DNA from 2 places in the Dermacoccus nishinomiyaensis genome. Region 1 is predicted to be linked to the other one. Evidence: predicted binding sites of a transcription regulator. Region 1 holds the regulator's gene; the other holds the start of a gene.
What was found. Region 1 encodes LexA, which represses DNA repair genes until DNA is damaged. Its sites were predicted from a motif close to TCGAACANNTGTTCGA; they were not measured.

Region 1 (10,278 bases):
GACCGGGCGGCCCTGGCACGCCTTGCGAACCCCGGACATCACCTTGTCGCGCGAGAACGGCTCGCTGACCCCGGAACGCTTGACGACCGTGAGACTTGCGGTCTCCATCGTCGAGAACCGCTTGCCGCAGTTCGGGCACTGACGGCGCCGCTTGATGCAGGTGCCGTCCTCGCTCGAGCGCGAATCGACGACGCGGGAGTCGGTGTTGCGGCAGAACGGACAGTGCACGTCAAACCTTCCGACGGGGCTGGGAACACTCGGGACGGCGGCGCTCCACCCCGGGATTCCGGCCTCAGAGCGCAGATGCACATCAGCGGAGGAGAATCAACATCTAGGGGGAAGCGGGGGCCAAAGCCCCACATGTAGAGATATTAGGCCCCTGAGACCCGACGCGCAACAGCACCGAGGCCGCGTCTACTCGCCCTGCGCAACCTCGCGACGACCCCCGCCACTCGTGCGCCGCGGAATCCTGCGCCAGCCGGGGGAGGCGACTCACGCCCCCTCGAACCCCCGAACCCGACGATGGCGATCGTCACACTTCACGGTGCGGGGATGATCACCTTCTGGCCGGCCTGCACCTGCGACGAGCCGAGGTTGCTCTCGTGCTCGATCGCGACAACCGCCTGGTCGTTGCGCACGCCCGGCATCTCACGCGCCGCGATCTGCGAAAGCGTCTCCCCCGCGCGAACGGTGACCTCGTGCCGCTGCGTACCGTCGACACCGCTCGCCATCGCCCGGCCCGCGAGGATGGCACCCGCCACGACGACGAGAGCCACGCACACGGCCGTGAAGCGACGACGGGCGAAACGAACGCTCTGAGAGTTCGTGACGACCTGCACCGCGCCACCCGTGGGCACGAGGTGGAGGTGTGAGCGGGATGCCGCAGCGTCGACCCGCGCCACGCGGCGCACGTCGACACCCGAACCCAGCACGGGCTCACGTCGAACTGCAGTACTCGAAGCAACCATCGAAACCACTCCTTCTCTCGGGACACCCCCGAGGCGCCGCCACACCGTCACCGGTGCGGCTTCCTCACGCGACACGGTCAGCCCGGAGGGACCGATCGAACACGCGTGCGATAGAACAACTGTACGACACCCGAACGTGCTTTCGAACGGGGCGCACGGATTTCTTCGTACACATTTTTGAAAACTGTGTGCGACACCGCGTACTGTGGGTGATGTCAGATACACAAGCACCGCGCACCGACAACCCCGTCATGGCGGGCATTTCCGCCCCGCCGGAGGGTGCACGTGTCGCCACCGCGACCACCGACGTGCGACGAGGACCAGGAGGGGTCACACCATGGGTGACGTTCATTCGATGCAGGAGCGCACGCCGGGCAAGCTGACGCCACGCCAGCACAAGGTGCTCACCGTGATCCGACGTTCCGTCGACGAGCGCGGCTACCCCCCGAGCCTGCGTGAGATCGGCGAGGCCGTCGGTCTGACGAGCCCGAGTTCGGTGGCCCATCAGCTCGCCGCACTCGAGCGCAAGGGATACCTGCGCCGCGACCCGAACCGCCCGCGCGCCATGGAGGTCGTCTCCCCGGACTCGGGTGCGGCGACCCGCGGCTACCGCGGCAACGCCGTGTCTGCGCTATCCGAGTCGCAGCACGACGAGACGGGCTCGGGCGACGAGCGACCCACGCCGTCATACGTGCCGGTCGTCGGCCGCATCGCGGCCGGTGGCCCGATCCTCGCCGAGCAGGCCGTCGAGGACGTCTTCCCGCTACCGCGTCAGATCGTCGGTGACGGCGAGCTGTTCCTGCTGCGCGTCGTCGGCGACTCGATGATCGATGCGGCCATCTGCGAGGGCGACTGGGTCGTCGTGCGACGCCAGGCCGACGCCGCCAACGGGGAGATCGTCGCGGCACTGCTCGACTCGGAGGCCACGGTCAAGACGCTGCGCCGCAGCGAGGGCAAGACGTGGCTCATGCCCGCGAACGAGGCCTACTCCCCGATCGACGGCGACCACGCGAGCATCATGGGCAAGGTCACGGCCGTCCTGCGCAGCATCTGAGGCGCTGGCCCCGCCGCGCGGATCGGTCCAGCGTGTGGTTGCAACTCGACTCTCAGCCCCTTCTGCGCCCCGACGTTCGACGCCGAGACGTCAGGACGTCGCGAGGTCGAGCCCCAGCGCGTCGCACACGGCGGTGAGGGTCGGGCCGAGGGGTTCGCGCACGACGAGGTCGACCCGCTCCTCGCCACGCATCGCGCCGAGCCCGACGAGGGCGACCGGCTTCTGCTGCTTGAGGGCGGCGAGCACGAACCGGTAACCCGACATCACCTTGAGCGAACTGCCGAGCACGAGCACGCCCCGGCAGCGTTCCACTGCCCGCATCTGCGCCTCCACGACCTCAGGAGCGACGGACTCACCGAACATGACGACGTCCGGCTTCACCGTCGTGGCCTTGCAGCGCAGGCACGCCGGCACGATGACACCGCGCTCCAGCTCGACCGCGACGTCCGCGTCGCCGTCGGCGAGCAGGCGCGCCTGCGTCGGCAGCTGGGGGTTGAGTTCGCGCAGGCGTACCTGGAAGCCACGGCGCCCTTCCCGCGTCCCGCACGCGACGCAGACGACGTGCTCGAGCGACCCATGCAGCTCGGTGACGTCGCGGGCACCGGCACGCGCATGAAGGCCGTCGACGTTCTGCGTCACGAGGTGATCGACGAGGCCGCCACCCTGCAGTCGCGCCAGCGCGACGTGCCCGACGTTGGGTTCCGCCGCGTCGAAGATCTCCCAGCCGACGGCACTGCGCGCCCAGTACCGTTGACGCGCCTCGTGGGTGGCGAGGAACTGTTGGTATGTCATGGGAACCGTGCGGCGCGTGCCGTCGGGGCGCCGGTAGTCGGGGATGCCGGATTCGGTCGAGATGCCCGCGCCGGTGAGGACGAAGAGCCCTCCCGCGCGCACGAAATCGGTCAGTTCCGCGACGCCGCTCATCGTCCTGCCCCTCCCATAGGTCTGCGTTCGATTGTCTCAACAATGGATAAGAGCACGTTATTCTTGGTGCATGATCGATGCAGCCGGGCTCCGCGTCATGAAGGCGATCAGCGACGAGGGCAGCTTCACCGCCGCCGCTGCCGCTCTCGGCTATTCTCAGCCGGCCGTGTCGCAGATGGTGCGCCGTCTCGAGGAGAAGACCGGGACGGCTCTCGTGGAGCGCCTCGGCCGCTCGGTGCGGCTGACGGAGGCCGGGCAGGTGCTGGCGCGCACGGCGACGCCCGTCCTCAGTGCCCTCGAGGCCGCCGAGGGTGAGGTCGCCGCCATCGCGGGGTTGCGCGCCGGGCGGGTGCGCCTCATGGCGTTCCCGTCGGCATCGTCAACGCTCGTCCCGCGCGCCCTCGCACTCGTCAAGGAGCGGTTCCCAGACGTCAAGGTCAGCTTCGCCGAGGCCGAACCCCCGGAATCCCTGGCGAGCCTGCGTGCCGGCGATTGCGACGTCGCCGTGGCGTTCACGTACGACGACGCGGACCCGCTCCCCGCAGGCGAGGACCTGGACCCGTTCCTCACCCGCGGGCTCCTGCACGACGACGTGCGTCTCGCCGTCCCGCGCGATCACCCCCTCGCCGCAGCCGAGAGCGTCCGCATGGAGGAGCTCAGCGACGCCTCGTGGATCGCGGGGTGCCCCCGATGCCGTGGCCACCTCGTCAGCCTCGCCCAGGGCGCCGGTTACGCGCCCGACGTCGCGTTCGAGACGGAGGACTATGTCACCGTTCTCGGCCTCGTCGCGGAGGGCCTCGGCGTCGCGCTCATTCCCGAGCTGATCCTGCGCTCCACGTCGCATCCGGACGTCGTGACGTTGCCGCTGCTGCCGTCGAGCCGGCGCTGCGTGTTCGCCGTGACGACACCCGACCTGCAGCGGGTCCCCGCCGTCACCGCCACCCTCGAAGCCCTCGCCGACGCGGCAGCACGAGTGCCGAGCGCGCAGCACGCTCATCGCTGAGCCTGCAGGCTGATCGAGCCACCCGTCGCGAGGGCGTCCACGTCACCCTGCGTGTCGGTACGCCAAACCCGCGCGTCGTGCCGGGCCAACAGTTCGAGCGTCTTCTTCGTCGGGTGGCCGTAGTCGTTGCCGGCGCCCACCCCGATCACGGCCTGACGCGCGGCCGCCGCCTCGTAGAGGCGCTCGTTCTGGTTGGAGCTACCGTGGTGCGCCACCTTGACGAGGTCGAACGCGCGTCGCCGGGCGCTCTGACGCACCTGTTCGATCACCGCGGCCTGCGCCTCACGTTCGCAATCGCCCAGCATGAGCGCGTGATACGCGGGCGCCGATACGTCGAGCACGAGTGAGGCGTTGTTCTGCACCGACCCCTCCGTCATGACGCGGCGCGGCCACAGCACCTCGATCGTCACCTCGCCGATGACGAGGCGTTGTCCCGGTGCGAGCGCCCCGAGCGAAGCCCGAGGCTGTTCGAGCGCTGCTTGCACCGAACCCAACGCGCCCTGCTCGCCGCGCGATCGTGACGACGCCGCTGTACCGCGGCCTTTGAGTCCCTCGCTCTCCTGAGCGCCCTCCATGACCCACGTTCCGAGGACCGCCACCGGAGCGTCGGAAGCACGCAAGACCTCAGCCAGTCCGCCCACGTGGTCGGCGTGGAAGTGGGTGAGGATGACGGCGTCGAGCGTCGTGATGCCGTGGCGCTCGAGGCATTGCGCGGGATGGCCGTCGGCAGGCCCCACGTCGATCATGACGGCGCGCGTCGCCCCGGTGCGCACGAGCGCGGCATCCCCCTGACCCACCGCGCACTGCGCATAGACCCACGCGGGCGGTGCGGCCGACTCCCCCGGCAACGGCGCGAGCACAGCCGCCAGGAGCGCCCCCGCGACCCCGAGCGCGACGAGACCGAAGCGACCGGTGAAGACGATGGCCCGCCACGCGCACAGGAGCACGGCCACGACGACAATGGCGAGCACGACTCCGGCCAGCCCCGGGAGCCAGGGCACCGAGCCGCCGGGGACGGCGTCAGCGAGGCGGGCCACTGCGCAGATCACCCAGGTGGGCAGCCCCGGCAACCACACGAGCCACCCTGCGAGCGTCGGAGCGATGACGGCGACGGTCGACACGATCATGCCACCGAGCGTCGCCGGCGCGACGAATGGCTCGGCCGCGACGTTCGCGGGGATCGAGACCCACGACACCGACGAATTGAGGGCGACGAGCACCGGCAGGCACAGCGCCTGCGCGGCGAGCGGGACGCAGGTGATCTCGACCATCCCGTCGACGAACCGGCCGCGCCGCGAACCGAGCTTCGTGAGCAGGGCCTGCGACCAGCGTCGCGCGAACAGAACGAGCCCGAGCGTCGCCAGCGCCGACAAGGCGAAGCCGACGCTGACGGCAAGCCACGGATCCCACACCAACAATCCGACGATGGCTGCCGCGAGCGCCGGGCAGGCGGCGCGTTCGCGTCCCCACGACGTGCCGAGCACTCCCACGGCACCCATCGCGGCCGCGCGCACCACGCTCGGTTCGGGTCGGCACAGGACGACGTACGCGGCGAGCGCGACGAGAGCCAGGGCCACCCGCACCCGACGTGACGTGCGCGACCACCCCAACAACCACATCGTCGCGACGAGGACGACCGTCACGTTCGAACCGCTCACGGCGTTGAGGTGCGACATGCCGGTGGCGTTCATCGCGTCCGTCAGGTCGTCCGGTAGATGGGCCGTGTCGCCCACGACGAGCGCGGGCAACAGGCCGGCGGGGTCGTCCGGCAACTGCGACGAGGCGCCGACGAGCCCGGCCCGAACAGGTTCGAGTGTCGTCACCACCCAGGGCGGAGCGCCGACGACGTCCGGGGCACCGTTGACCTGCACGACGGCGCGCGCCGCCCCGAGACGCTGCGATGGGGCCAGACGCCCGCGCGCCCGCAGGTGGGACTGCCAGGTGAGGTTCGTCCACCGACGATCGCCGACGAGGATGACGGGCGTCGCGACCTCCTGCGTGCGTCCGCGCGCCGTGATGCGGTCGATCTGGGCCGGGACGACGAAGCGCTCGTCGCCTCCGGCGCCGACGACCCGGTGCGGCTGGCCCGTCACTCTCGCCTCGAGTGTCGCGACGGCGCGGTCACGGGCCAGCGTCGTCACCGGCCCGGCTTCCTCGTGCGCCAACGTCACCTGCGCCGCAGCGAGGACGATCGTCGTCAGCGCGATGACCAGCAGCGCCCAGAGCGCCCACCCCGACCCGTGGGATGACGCCGGATTCTCGTCATCCTCGCCCTCGTGCCGGGCTCGGGCTGACTGGTCCGCCCGTAGACCAGGCAAGCGCGTCCCGAACGCGAGGGCCCCGGCGACGATCGTCACGAGGGCGAGGACGACGACCACGATCGCGGGGTCGGGGCGAGCCGAGAGCAGGGTGGCGAGGGCCGCCCAGGCGACGCACGCGGCCGACAACAACCGCATGTCGTGGCCGCCGAGACTCACACGGTGACCTTGCTGCGCAGGCGATCGAGCATCTTGTCGCCGATACCGGAGACCTCACCGAGTTCGTCGACGCTCGAGAACCGACCGTTCTTCTCACGCCACTCGACGATGCGCTGCGCGAGAACCGGCCCGACCCCGGGCAACGTGTCGAGCGATGTCGCGTCCGCGGTGTTGACGTTGACGACGCCCCCGGCCGCGGCCCCGCCACCGGGCGCTCCCGGAGCAGTCGGGCCCGCCACGGCCGCCGGAGCGCCCGGTGCGGTGGCCCCTGCAGCCGGCGCCACGGGCACCGGCGGGGGGACGCTCTCGCCCGGGCGGGGGACGTGGACCTGCTCCCCATCGGCGAGCGGCCGAGCCAGGTTGATCGCCGTCGCGTCGGCACCCGACATCCCGCCGGCCGCCGTCACGGCATCCGCGACGCGGCTTCCGGCCGGCACCTGGACGACGCCCGGGCGCCGCACCGCCCCGACGACGTGAATGCTGAGAGGCGCGCCGCTCGTCGCGCCGGCGACCGAAGCCATGGCAGTGCTGTGAGACGGCGTCGACGCAGCACCCCTACTCCCCGTCGTCGCCACGCTGGCGCTCCCGGCGATACGCGGCGATGACGACGCGATGAGCGCCTTCGGTGCCGCACCGTCATCTCCGGAACTGAGCAGCAGACGCAGCCCCAGCACGGCGACGGCGAGCACCGCGCACACGCCGATGAGCAGGGCAGCCGGACGCGAGGGACGCCATCGGGCGTCCTCGAGGCCGTCCGGTGCTCGGACGAGTCGGCGGGCGGTGCGTTCCGGTTCGGGCACCCACGTCGGTTCGTGGCGGGCGCGTTCGATCTCGGCGAGCACCTCGTCGAGCCGGTCGTCGGTCTCGGGCAGCGTTCTGCGGGTCATGCCTCGACGGTAAGAAGCCCCATCCCTCCACGCTCGCTGACGCGAGCCGAAGGTGTGGAAACGCGTGCAGGCGCGTGCCGGATGGGCCCGTGGCCGTCACAGCTGTGGAAGAGGCGCGCCCGATGCGGCTCGCAGCAGCCTTCGTCAGCCCGGCGGTTCCGGCATCACCGCGACGACGGCGCCGAGTGCTCCGGCGCCCACGTGCGCGGTGACGACGGCTCCCAGGCGCGCCTGCACCGGCGCCATGGCCCACCGCACGGCTGACGACGACGCGGCGTCGGCCTCCGCTGCAGCGCGGGCACCGTCGCCCCGTGTTCCGTCCGGCGAGGACGCTCCGAGCGCAGCCACGTCGCCAACCTGGTCGGCCGCATCGGGGCCCGCCGCGCCTGGGGCACCGTCCGCTCGCGGACCCGCAGCCCGGCTGCCCGGCCGGGCCGGCCCCGTCGCATCGTCACCGGTGCCCCCAGACGAACCGGTCGAGCTCGCTTCAGCGGAACGCGCTTCACCGTCCCGCCCCGCCCCAGGGGACGCGCCACCGCCCAACCGGTCGACGAGCACCTGCGCCAACTCGGAGTGCTGCAGCGAGTGCACGGCGCAGACGCGTTTGCCCTCGCCGAGGTTCTCGGCCTGAGCCAGAGCCCACGTCCCGAGCCGCTCGACGGCCTTGCCCCGCGATCGCACGCGCGTGAGCGGCGCGATGACGCCGTCGTCGACCTGCAGCAGCGGTTTGATCGACAACGCCGAGCCGAACAGAGCCCCGGCTCGCCCGATCCGCCCGCCGCGGCGCAGCGGTTCCAACGAGTCGACGTAGAACGCCGTGCGCGACGACGCGCACGTGGCGCGCGCCGCCTCGGCCACGGCGTCGACGTCATACCCGGCCTGCGACCAGCGCAGCGCCGCGAGCACGCCGAAACCGAGCGCCATGCCCAGCGTGCGCGAGTCGACAACCTCGACGTCCAACCCCGCCTCGAGCGACGCCAGCCGCGCCGAGCTCACCGTCGACGACAACGCCTGCGATGCGTGCAGCGACACGATGCTCGTGCATCCGGCGTCCGCGAGCGCCCGGTAGGCCTCGACGAACGCCGCCGGTGACGGGCGCGACGTCGTCACCGCTATCCCCTCGGCCTGTGCGGAGGCGACCGCGTCAGCCCCCAACTCGTCCTCGGGGCGCGTGACGTCGCCGATCGTGACGTTGAGCGGCGCGACCCTCAGCAGGCTCGCCGCGTCAGGCGCGCAGCCTGCGACCAACTCGGCGGGGAGGCAGGCGGTCGAGTCGGTGACGACACCGACCCGACCGGCCCTGCCACCGGCTCGAGCCATCAGCCCGCGACGATGTTGACGAGCTTCGGCGCGCGCACGATGACCTTGCGCACCTGCTTGCCCTCGAGGAAGTTCTGCACCTTCTCGCTGGCGAGCGCCGCGGCCTCGAGGTCGGCCTCGCTGATGTCGGCGGCGACGTCGAGACGGTCACGCACCTTGCCCGCGACCTGGACGACGGCGACGACGGTGCCCTGCACGAGGTGCGCCGGGTCGGCTGTCGGGAACGGCTCGAACGCGAGGCTCTGCTCGTGTCCGAGGCGGCGCCACAGCTCCTCGCCGAGGTGCGGGGCGAGCGGCGCCGTCATGAGGACGATGGCCTCCGCGGCCTCGCGCGGCACGGCGTCGAGCTTCGTCAGCGCGTTGTTGAGTTCGATCAGCTTCGCGACGGCCGTGTTGAAGCGCAGGTTCTCGTAGTCGCCGGTGACGCCGTCGATCGTGCGGTGCACGAGGCGTGTCGTGGCCTCGTCCATCCCCTCCTCGTCGACCCGCAGCTCACCGGTGTTCTCGTCGACGACGTTGCGCCACAGGCGCTGCAGGAAGCGCTGTGATCCGACGACGGCGCGCGTCTCCCACGGTCGCGAGGCGTCGAGCGGACCCATCGACATCTCGTAGACGCGGAACGTGTCGGCACCGTAGGTGTCGCACATCTCATCGGGCGTCACGACGTTCTTGAGCGACTTGCCCATCTTCCCGTACTCGCGGGTGACTCGCTGGCCCTGCCACTCGTAGATCGTCTCGTCGCCCTCGACGCGCTCGCGCACCTCCGCGGCCGGCACGGGTTGGCCGCGCCCGTCGCGGAAGGCGTACGCCTGGACCATGCCCTGGTTGAACAGCTTGCGGAACGGCTCCTCACTCGAGATGAGGCCGAGGTCGAACAGCACCTTGTGCCAGAAGCGCGCGTACAGCAGGTGCAGGACGGCGTGCTCCGCGCCACCGACGTACAGGTCGACGCCGCCCGGGTCGTTCGCGACACCCTTGCCGAAGCCGCGGCCCTTGCCGAGCCAGTACTCCTCGCACCCCGCGTCGACGAAGCGCTCGGTGTTCGCGGGGTCGGCATAGCGCAGCTCGTACCAGCACGAACCGGCCCAGTTGGGCATCGTGTTCGTCTCACGCGTGTACCTCTTGACACCGTCGCCGAGGTCGAGTTCGACGCTGACCCACTCGTCGGCGCGCGACAGCGGCGACTCGGGCATCGACTCGGCGTCCTCCGGGTCGTACGTCTTCGGCGAGTAGTCGGCTACCTCGGGCAGTTCGACGGGCAGCATCGACTCCGGCAGCGCGTGGGCCGTCCCGTCCTCGTCGTAGACGATCGGGAACGGCTCGCCCCAGTAGCGCTGACGCGAGAACAGCCAGTCGCGCAGGCGGTACGTGGTCGTGCCCGTGCCACGCTCGTTGGCCTCGAGCCACTCGATGACCTTCCTCTTCGCCGTCTCGATGTCGAGCCCGTCGAGCGACAGCCCGGCCGTCGACGAGTTGATCGCGGCGCCCTGGCCCGTGTACGGCTGATCCTCCGGGTGGCCCTCGCTCGGCTGGACGGTGCGCACGATGTCGAGGCCGTAGGCCTGCGCGAACTCCCAGTCACGCTCGTCCTGCGCGGGCACGGCCATGATCGCGCCCGTGCCGTAGCCCATGAGGACGTAGTCGG
Region 2 (10,278 bases), 520 kb from region 1:
GACGCAGGACTCTTCAGCGTCCGGGGACGAGTCTGAGGGCGGGGGCCAAGGCGACTCAGACCGCGGCGCATCGGACGGGGCGACATCGGCTCCGCCTCATGCGGGGTCGGACGAGGCGCCCGCGGGGCAGGGGATCGCAGGGCAGACGGGGGTGTTCCACGAATCGGGTGAAGCGGACGAACGCGGCGCGTTGGGAGCCATGACCGCGGCACCCGAAGCGTCGGTCGTCGATGCCGTCCGCGAGGAAGGCGAGGCGCGATGAAGCGGCGCTCGACAGCCGCCACGGAGACAGCCGCCACGGCGCAGGCGGCGGGCGCGACTCCCGTCGTCAGTGATCGCGGCACCCTTCGGCGCGGCCTGCAGCTCGCACCCGAGATGACGCGTGGGCTCGGGTGGACCCTGCTGCTCGCTCTCGTCGCGACGACGAGCAACGTCATCGTCCCCATGACGATCCAGCGCGCGATCGATGACGGCATCCTCGCGCCGGGCGGCATCGACCTCGGTGTCGTGCGCTGGACGTGTGCGCTCGCGGTGGTCGGCGTCGTCGTCGCCGGGCTGTGCTCGTACGTGATGAACGTGCGGCTGTTCAAGGCGTCGGAGGCGGGTCTCGCGACGTTGCGCGTCAAGGCGTTCGCGCACGTGCATGCGCTGTCGACGTTGACGCTCAACGCATCGCGGCGCGGTTCGATGGTCTCGCGCGTGACGAGTGACGTCGACCAGATCTCGATGTTCGTGCAGCGCGGCGGCATGATGCTCATCGTCTCGATCGGGCAGTTGCTCGTCGCGACGGCCCTGATGCTGTGGTACTCGCCGCTGCTGACGGCCGTCGTGTGGGCGACGTTCGTGCCGCTCGTGTTCCTGCTGCGGCACTTCCAGCGCGTCGTCGGGCGGGCGTACGGCGTCGTGCGTGAGCGCGTCGCGGACATGCTCAGTGCGATCTCGGAGTCGGTCGCGGGTGCCGCGACTGTGCGGTTGTTCGGGGTGCAGGAGCGCACGCAGGCGCGCATGGACGAGACGATCGAACGTCAGCGTCGTGCGGCCATCAGCGCGCAGATCCGCGCGGTCGGTGCGTTCGTGTCCGGGCAGGGCATCTCGGGGCTCGCGCTCGTCCTCGTGCTCGCCGTCGGCGCGTGGCAGGGGGCGCACGGGCGGATGAGCGTCGGTGAGATCACGGCGTTCGTGTTCCTGACGAACCTGTTCACGCAGCCGGTGCAGACGGCGACGGAGGTGCTCAACGACCTGCAGAACGCGCTCGCCGGGTGGCGTCGCATCATCGAGGTGCTCGACACGCCACTCGAGGTCGAGCCGCCCACCGAGCCGGTGACGTTGCCGCGAGGGCCCGTCGGGGTCGAATTCAATGACGTGACGTTCGCGTATCGCGCGGGCGACAAGCCCGCTATCGTCGGGCTGACGGCGTCGGTGGCCGCAGGTCGTCGTGTCGCCGTCGTCGGTGAGACCGGTTCGGGCAAGAGCACGCTCGCGAAGTTGCTGACACGACTCGTCGATCCGTCCGACGGTGTCGTGCGTCTCGGAGCCGTCGATCTGCGCGACCTCGACGACGCGTCGCTACGCGCGTCCGTCGCGTACCTGCCGCAGGAAGGGTTCTTGTTCGACGGCACGATCGCCGACAACGTGCGCTTCGCGCGCCCCGACCTGTCGAATGAGGACGTCGCCGCCGCGTTCGACGCCATCGGCTGCGGCGCGTGGTTGGCGGGGCAGCCCGCCGGAGTACAGACGCAGGTCGGCGCTCGCGGCGGGCGGTTGAGTGCGGGGGAGCGGCAGCTCGTGGCGCTCGCGCGCACGTACGTCGCGGGCCCTGACGTGCTCGTGCTCGACGAGGCGACCTCCAGCGTCGATCCCACGACGGACGTCGCCGTGGGTCGAGCGCTCGATCAGTTGATGACCGGCCGCACGAGCGTCGTCATCGCGCACCGCCTCGCGAGCGCCGAGAGTGCCGACGAGGTGTGGGTCATGGACGCAGGGCGCCTCGTGCAGCGAGGCCCGCACACGGCGCTCGTCGCCGCCGGCGGGCCCTATGCGCGCCTGCACGCCGGCTGGGTGGCGTCGCACGCGCATTGACGTCTGGGCCATGGCAATCTGTCCCGAGTGGCCCGAGCGCCGGGCGCCCGATGGCGGGTAACACGGAGGCAGGTTGCTACTCGCCATCGCGTGAGTTACCCGCCATCCTGCTCGGCGCTCGCTGATTCGTCATCGCCTCGGCTCGTCGCCGAGTTGCCTCCCGGAAGGTGGTCCGCCGGCAGGGAGCGTCGGTCGAAGTCCGACGTGAGCCACCTCTCGAGTGATTCGTCGGGGAAGGTTGGCGGTGACCGGCCGGTGACGGCGGGGTCTGCCGTGGCGGAGGTGATCCGGTCGAGGCGGAAAACGCGCCAGTCGCGACGGTGCAGGTCATGGCGGAGGAGGTACCAGCGGCCCTCGCGGATGAAGCAGATGAGCGGTTGCACCTGTCGATCGCAGACACGGCCGTCGCCGTCGGAATGGCGAAGTGCACGATGCCACGTTGGGCGGCTGTCGACGAGCAGACCGTGCAGGCGCGCGTCGACAGGCTCGAGCCCACTCGTCAGCACGTTGGTCGCCGTCGCGGTCGCGACGGCTCGTCGACGCAGCGACCCCGGCAGCAGGCGTTCGAGCTTGGCGCGCACGACTGTGGCGTCCGTCGCCCCGGGGCTGTCTCCTTCGAGACCTGCCCCCTCGAGCACGAGCAGGGCCGTGACGAGGGTGGACACCTCGTCGGCGTCGAGTACGAGGGGCGGGATCGTGACGCCCGAGTCCAGGCGGTAGCCGCCGCCGGGACCGGGCGTGACCGCACGCTGTAACCGAGGCTGCGCAAGCTAGCGACACCGCGTCGGACGGATCGCGGCCCCGTGGCAAGACGCATGGCGAGATCAGCCACGGAGCACCATCGGCCCGTCTGGAGCAGACCCAACGATTCGAGGGTACGCGACGAAGGACTCGTGACGGGCTTGTGGGACATGCGTTCATTGTCGTGCGAGATGAGGACCGGAACCGTCTGCATCTGGTCCTAGCGTCATTCCACGAGGGCGCGGGCACACCGCCGCTCAGGAAAGGGTGATCGATGCGCATCGCCATCACGACACCCAATGGAAACGTGGGTCGCCACCTGATTCGTATGCTCGTCCGAGTCGGGGTACGGCCCGTGCTCTTGGCACGGCATCCCGCGCAGATCGCGCGGGAACTGCGCCCCCTCGTCGACATCGTCGAGGCGGATTCGCTGGACCGCGACGAGGTCGTCGCCGCGACTCGCGGGATTGATGCCGTGTACTGGGTGAATCCGAGCCCGATGACCGCTGATCCGCTCGCTGAGCATGCTCGGGCGAGCGAGGCAATCGTGGGTGCCGTCCGCGCGAACGGCATCAGGCGCGTCGTGTTCCACAGCAGCGTGGGGGCAGAGAAGCGCCACTGTGTGGGAGGGATCGACGGCCTTGCCGCGACGGAGTTGTCGCTCGACGCGCTCGACGTCGACGTCACGCACCTGCGGTGCGGTTATTTCTTCTCCAACCTCACCCGGCACCTGGCGGCGATCCGCCAGGGCGAAACCGACACGGTGCTCCGGGTTGATCACGCATTCAGCTGGGTGGCGCCGCGTGACGTCGCCGAGATGGCGGCACTCTGCCTCCTTGACGAGGGGTGGCAGGCGCGTCATGTCCGAGCGGTTCACGGGTCGCGGGATCTCTCGTGGCGCGACGTCACGCGCATTCTCTTCGACCACGTGGGAAATGCGGTGGCGGCGCGCCAGATCAGCGATGCGGCGTGATGTCCCGCTACCTGGGGCCGGGCTCGCCCGTGGTCTCGCGCAGGCGTTACTGGGGATGAGCACCGGAATCCGCGATGATTTCCGTCCCGAGCAGGGGCGGACCCCCGCCACCACGACGCCGACGCAGCTCGCGGGCTGGGTGTACGACGAGCTGCTGCCGATCATGGGTGCGTGACGATCGGGTTGGGCAGTCGCGTTTGAGGATCAGCTTTGGAAGCGCCGCCGGCGCCCGCGCGGGCGTGGTCAGTGAGAGCCGGCTCAATGGATCTTTCATGTGACGGAGCCTACCCCTATTCGAACATGTGTGCGATAATTGGGTCATGGAAACGCTAGAGATGACGGACGCGGCGAACATCGTCGCGCGTCTCTCTGAGCTGCCCGGTGAGGCTGTCCTGGCCGTTTGGGGCGAGCTGACGACGCGGGTCGCAGAGGAGGTTCTCACCGATCCGGCATCGCTCGTTCCGCTCACCGATGGAGGCGCGAGCCTGGACGGTCGGTTGGACGCCCTGATGAGTCACCGTCGCCACCTTGAACGCGCTGCGGCGCTCACACAACGTGTTGCACGCAGCGCCGAAGCGGTCACGCACATGCTGGCCTCCGAACACCATGACAGTGTGCGTCGCCACGACGTCCTCAGCGGCGAGGCGATGGGTGAGGGCGCGTCCGACGATTCTCGGGCCTACGACGTCGAGGCCGGCGAGTTCGCGGCCTCAGCGCTCGGCGGCGCACTCGGGCTGACGGCGCCCGCCGCCCGGGCGATGGCGGCGGGGGCTTCGACGCTGCGTGCGCGCCATCCCGGCCTGCTGGCGGCCTCGGCACGCGGAGACGGCTCCGTGCGGGTGGCGGCGATGCTGGCGGGGGAGCTCGCGCACCTCGAGGCGGACGCTGCGCGCTCCGTGGCACAGATGCTCATCGACAGCGGAGATCATCGACGCGCTCACCAGGCGGCGCGGCAGGCGTGCCGCAAGACCCTGCGTCGGCTCGGTCTCACTCGCCCTGCCGACGAGGTCGAGGTGGAGTCGACGCGCGGGGTGTGGTTCGAGCCGCACCTCGAGTTCGAGTCGCTGTGCACGATGACAGCCGTTCTCGACACCTACGACGCCACGGCCATCCAGGCCGTGATGGAGGAACGTGCGCGGCGCCTGCAGGAGAACTCTGCCCCCGGCGCTCGGCTTTTCGTCGGCGCAGCGCGGGCTGACGCGCTCACCGACCTCATCCTCGAGAACTGCACCGTGACGGCCACGCTGAACCTGCAGGTGCCGATCATCGCGCGACCTCCCGACCCGTCGAGATCCGCCGTCGCGGGGCTCCTCGACCCGCCGAGATCCACGGGCGTCCCGGACGCGGAGGACGTGTCCGACCTGCTTGACGCGAGGGTCCCTCGGCCCGCCATTGGAGTGCCGCCGGGTCATTCCCCGGCGTCGCCCGCAACGTCGTCGATGGTCCTGGGTGCCTGTGGCGTGCGCGGCGTCGGTGTTCTTTCTGCTGGCGTCGTCGCCCGCCTCGCCGCTACGGCTGGTGTGGGATTCACGGCGACGCTCGCGTCGCACCACGGGTGTGGTCGCATCACGACGCTGGCCACCACGACGGCTGCTCACCGCCCAAGTGTCGGCATCGCCAAGCTCGTGCGGGAGCGCGACGGCGTGTGCCGCTTCCCGTTCTGCGAAACGGCCGCCTCGCGGTGCGACCTCGACCACGTCATGCCGTTCGACCAGGGCGGGCCGACGAGCGCGACCAACCTGCAGGCGCTGTGTCGTCACCATCACCGCGCCAAGACCCACGGGGGCTTCCGCGTGAGGATGACGCCCGACGGCGTCTGCACGTGGCTGTCGCCCTCCGGTGCCCGCTGGGTCACCGAACCCGGCGGCATCACACACGCCGACGCCGTTCGCGCCGCCTGACGGCCCTCGCGGCCCTGCGGCCCCGGCTGCCTGCCGAACCCTGATCTCACGTGCTCCGCGCTCTCGGTGCGCCGCCGCTCAATCCTGGTCTGGCGAGGTCTGTGCCCGCTACCTACTGCTCGAACCTGGTCTGACGGCGCAGTCATTCCCCGGCCACAACCCGCGGCCCATTTCATGTCCCGGGCGCGTTCACTTTCCCGGGCGCAGCATCATCGACACGGCGGCACCACGCACGCCGGCGCCACACCTGTTCGCGCGGCCTGACGACTCGGTGACGCCCGCCTCCACCTCGCCAGTCGTGTCGGCGACACCGCGTCCGAACCCTCGCTCGGATGCCTGGGTGAGATCACGCTGAGGGAGAACTCCACCCGTTCATGCGACGTCAGCGTGGGATAAGGCCGCGCTGGATCCCCGCCGTCATCCGCCGTGCGCGGGTGCGGGGTCAGGCGCAGCTGCGTCCCCGTCGCGATCCGCGATGCGCGGGAGCGTGAGGTCAGGCGGCGTTGGGGCCCGCAGTGATCCGCGAGGTGCCAGCGCGAGACACCGCGACGGGTTGTCAGGGCCACTTGGCACAATGGCCCCCATGTCTTCGCCCGAGCCTTCATCGCCGCTCAGCCCTGACGTCGCGCAGCGCCTCAAGCGCGACGACGCGGGTCTCGTCGCCGCGATCATCCAGGACGACACGAACGGTGACGTGCTCATGCTCGGCTGGATGGACGACGAGGCGCTGCGCCGCACGCTGAGCGAGGGGCGCGTGACGTTCTGGTCGCGCAGCCGCGGCGAGTACTGGCGCAAGGGCGACACGTCGGGTCACGCGCAGTACGTGCGCAGCGTCGCTCTCGACTGCGACGGCGACGCGTTGCTCGTCCGCGTCGACCAGGTCGGCGCCGCATGCCACACCGGCGAACGCAGCTGCTTCTTCACCGACCTCGACGCCGCCGTCTGCAGTGATGGCGCGATCGCGTCCACCGGAACCGACGCTGACGCAGCTACCACGGCGCCCACCGGAACCGACGCTGCGGACGCAGCCACGACAACGTCAACCCCAACCGTCGCCGCAGACGTACCCGCCACCATGCCCACCCCCAGGAGCAACGCATGACTGCCGCAGCCGAGCCGGAGACGAGCCTCGCCGCCGACCTCACCTGGGGCGCGACGTGGCCGAGCGTCGAGTTGTTCGAGCACCTCGCGGGTGGGCGTCGCGTCATCCCCGTCGTGCGCAAGCTGCTCGCCGACGCGGAGACACCCATCGGCATCTACCGCAAGCTGGCGCGCGACGAGCCGGGCACGTTCCTGCTGGAATCGGCGGAGCACGGCGGCGTGTGGTCGCGCTACTCGTTCATCGGCGCCGCGAGCCGCGCGACGCTCACCGAGCGTGACGGCGACGTCGTCTGGCTCGGCGACGTGCCGACGGGGCTGCCGACGACAGGCCTGGCGGTCGATGCCCTACGCGCGTCCCTGCAGGCACTTCACACCGAACGCATCGCCGGCCTGCCGCCGCTGACGAGCGGTTTCGTCGGCGCGATCGGCTACGACGCGGTGCGTCGCTGGGAGAAGATCGGCAACCACGCCGACGACGTCCTCGCGATCCCCGACGTCACGATGTTGCTCGCCACGGATCTCGCCGTCATGGACCATCAGGACGGCTCGCTCCTGCTCGTCGCCAATGCCGTCAACTTCGACGGCCTCGAACCCGGCGCGCGCGCCGCGTACGACGACGCCGTCGCCCGCCTCGACGCGATGCAGACCCGCCTCGTCGAACCGGCGGCTTCGACGGTGGCGATCCCGCACGAGCGCGCCCAGGACGTGCGCAGCAGCCACACGCGCGAGCAGTTCCACGACATGGTCGAGTCGTGCAAGGAGGACATCCGCGCGGGCGAGGCTTTCCAGATCGTCGTCAGCCAGCGATTCAGCGTCGACACGCACGCCGACGCGCTCGATGTCTACCGCGCCCTGCGCGCGAGCAACCCCAGCCCCTACATGTATCTGCTCCGCCTGCCGCACCCTGACGGCGGCGCGTACGACGTCGTCGGCAGCTCGCCGGAGGCGCTCGTCAAGGTGACAGGCGAACGCGTTATCACGCACCCGATCGCCGGTTCGCGCCCGCGCGGCAAGACCCCGGAACACGATCAGGAGCTCGCCGACGACCTGCTGGCCGACCCCAAGGAACGCAGCGAGCACCTCATGCTCGTCGACCTGTCGCGCAACGACCTGCAGCGCGTCTGTCGCGCGGGCACCGTCGAGACGGTCGAGTTCATGAACATCCGCAACTACAGCCACGTCATCCACCTCGAGTCGACCGTCATCGGCGCACGCCGTGACGACGTCACCGCCTACGACGTGCTCGAGGCGGCGTTTCCCGCGGGCACCCTCTCGGGCGCGCCGAAACCACGCGCGATGCAGATCATCGAATCGCGCGAGGGCACCCGTCGGGGCATCTACGGCGGCGTCATCGGCTACTTCGACCTCGCGGGCGACGCCGACGCCGCCATCGCCATCCGCACCGCCGTGCTCAAGGACGGTGTCGCGCACGTCCAGGCGGGCGCCGGCGTCGTCGCCGACTCGGTGCCGGAGAGCGAATACCAGGAGACGATCAACAAGGCCGCCGCGGCGTTACGCGCCGTCGCGACCGCCGACGGCATGACGGGAATCGCATGAGCACCTTCACGACGAAACGCAGCGTCATCCTGCTCAGCCTCATCGCGGCCGTCCTCGCCGCGATCGTCTCGGGGCGCACGTGGATCAACGGCTCCCTCAACGATGGCGTCATCGCGAGCAGCAAGGTCGACGTCACGGGCAACCAGGCGGTGCCCGGCTACTTCGGCATCGCCCTCGTCGCCGTGGCCGGCGTCCTTGCCGCCGCGACGGCCGGCCGCATCGCGCGTTGGCCCGCCGCGCTCGTCTCGCTCATCGCCTCGGTCGCGCTGCTCGTCGTCACGCTGCTGACGCTGGGCGACCCGGCCTCGGCGGTCAAGACTCGGATGACGTCCGTCACCGGCCACAACGGTGAGGCCGTCGCGCGCGGCACGTTCACGCCATGGTTCTGGGCCGCGGTGTTCGCCGGCCTGCTCAGCGTCGCCGCGTCCCTGCTGGCGCTGCTCGGCGTGCGCCGCTGGGCGGGGCTGTCGAGCCGCTACGACGCGCCGACGGAGACCAAGGCGCCGACCACGCACGAGAGCGACTGGGATCTCATGAACCGCGGCATCGACCCGACGGACACCGAGACCGCCCCCGGCTCGCACGAGCCGGACGGGCCTGACACAATGACCCAGAACAGTTCATCAACGCGCGTGACGGAGACGTCGGCTGCGCAGCACGGCTCCAAGGAGAAATGACGATGTCCGGAGACAGCCCGTACCTCGACCACGGCCACAGCCCCGCCGCCTGGACGGGCGTCGGCATCTGCATGGTCGGTTCGCTCCTCATCGCGTTCGGCGTGTACTTCGGCAACGAACTGCTCGACATCATCGGCGCGGTCCTCGTCGTCGGCGGCGGCGTCGTCGGGTGGCTCATGGGCAAGGCGAACCGCCGCAGCGCTGCCGCGCACGGCTCGATGGACTCCGAGCGCAAGCCCGCCTGATCCACGCCGCGGCCTGACGGGCCCGGCGCGCGCCGTGACCACACGCTGGAACCGGCGGCGCCGTGCCCTGTCACGCTGATTGGATTCGACCGTGACCACTGTTCTCGACTCGATCATCGCCGGGGTGCGAGACGACCTCGCCGAGCGCGTGCGCGCGCGCAGCCTCGCCGACGTCACGCGTGACGCCGACGCCGCACCGCCCGCACGCGACGCGCTCGCCGCGTTCCACGCCGCCCGCGAGGCGCGGCGCATCGCCGTCATCTCCGAGGTGAAGCGATCCAGCCCGAGCAAGGGCGCGCTCGCGCAGATCCCCGATCCGGCCGCGCTCGCCGCGCAGTACGCCGACGGGGGAGCGACCGCGATCTCGGTGCTCACCGAGCAGCGCCGGTTCGGCGGGTCGCTCGCCGATCTCGACGCCGTGCGCGCCGCCGTCGACATCCCGGTGCTGCGCAAGGACTTCATGGTCGAGCCGTACCAGTTCTTCGAGGCCCGCGCCCATGGCGCCGACCTCGTCCTCCTCATCGTCGCCGCCCTCGACGACGCACAGCTGCGCGACTTCGCGGCTCTCACGCGCGAACTCGGGATGACGGCGCTCGTCGAGGTCCACGACGCCGCCGAAGCGGAACGGGCACTCGCCGTCGAAGCGCAGCTGCTCGGCGTCAACGCCCGCAACCTCAAGACGCTCGACGTCCACCCCGAGGTGTTCGGCCCGATCGCCGCGACGCTGTCGGCGCACGTCGTCAAGGTCGCCGAGTCGGGCATCTCCGGGCCCGCCGATGCCGCCCGCTACGCCCGCGAGGGCGCACAGGCGCTGCTCATCGGCGAGGCACTCGTCAAGAACGGCGACCCCCAGCAGGGGCTTGCCGACATCATCACCGCGTGCGCGGACGCCACGAACGCGTCAGCCGTCGAAGGGACGCCCGCATGACCGACCCCACCCCGCTCGGCGAACCGCGCCACGACGGTCTCGCGCCGCACGGCCTCGGGCGCTTCGGCGACTACGG

Region 2: the regulator LexA is predicted to act here: its motif matches at 4,088-4,103, upstream of DYE07_RS01290 (HNH endonuclease signature motif containing protein).

What each region holds. Positions count from the first base shown of each region.
Region 1 is NZ_UFXX01000001.1:745,636-755,913, forward strand. It holds gene nrdR (transcriptional regulator NrdR) at 1-228, opposite strand, end outside; gene DYE07_RS03565 (LysM peptidoglycan-binding domain-containing protein) at 540-968, opposite strand; gene lexA (transcriptional repressor LexA) at 1,306-2,022, shown strand; gene DYE07_RS03575 (Sir2 family NAD-dependent protein deacetylase) at 2,113-2,946, opposite strand; gene DYE07_RS03580 (LysR family transcriptional regulator) at 3,017-3,949, shown strand; gene DYE07_RS03585 (ComEC/Rec2 family competence protein) at 3,940-6,426, opposite strand; gene DYE07_RS03590 (ComEA family DNA-binding protein) at 6,423-7,313, opposite strand; gene DYE07_RS03595 (DegV family protein) at 7,458-8,633, opposite strand; gene leuS (leucine--tRNA ligase) at 8,633-10,278, opposite strand, start outside.
Region 2 is NZ_UFXX01000001.1:227,353-237,630, forward strand. It holds gene DYE07_RS01265 (ABC transporter ATP-binding protein) at 1-262, shown strand, start outside; gene DYE07_RS01270 (ABC transporter ATP-binding protein) at 259-2,079, shown strand; gene DYE07_RS01275 (helix-turn-helix transcriptional regulator) at 2,175-2,744, opposite strand; gene DYE07_RS01280 (SDR family oxidoreductase) at 3,095-3,793, shown strand; gene DYE07_RS01290 (HNH endonuclease signature motif containing protein) at 4,114-5,694, shown strand; partial or broken gene hisI (phosphoribosyl-AMP cyclohydrolase) at 6,269-6,631, shown strand; gene DYE07_RS01300 (anthranilate synthase component I) at 6,793-8,352, shown strand; gene DYE07_RS01305 (Trp biosynthesis-associated membrane protein) at 8,349-9,029, shown strand; gene DYE07_RS01310 (HGxxPAAW family protein) at 9,032-9,274, shown strand; gene trpC (indole-3-glycerol phosphate synthase TrpC) at 9,366-10,202, shown strand; gene trpB (tryptophan synthase subunit beta) at 10,199-10,278, shown strand, end outside.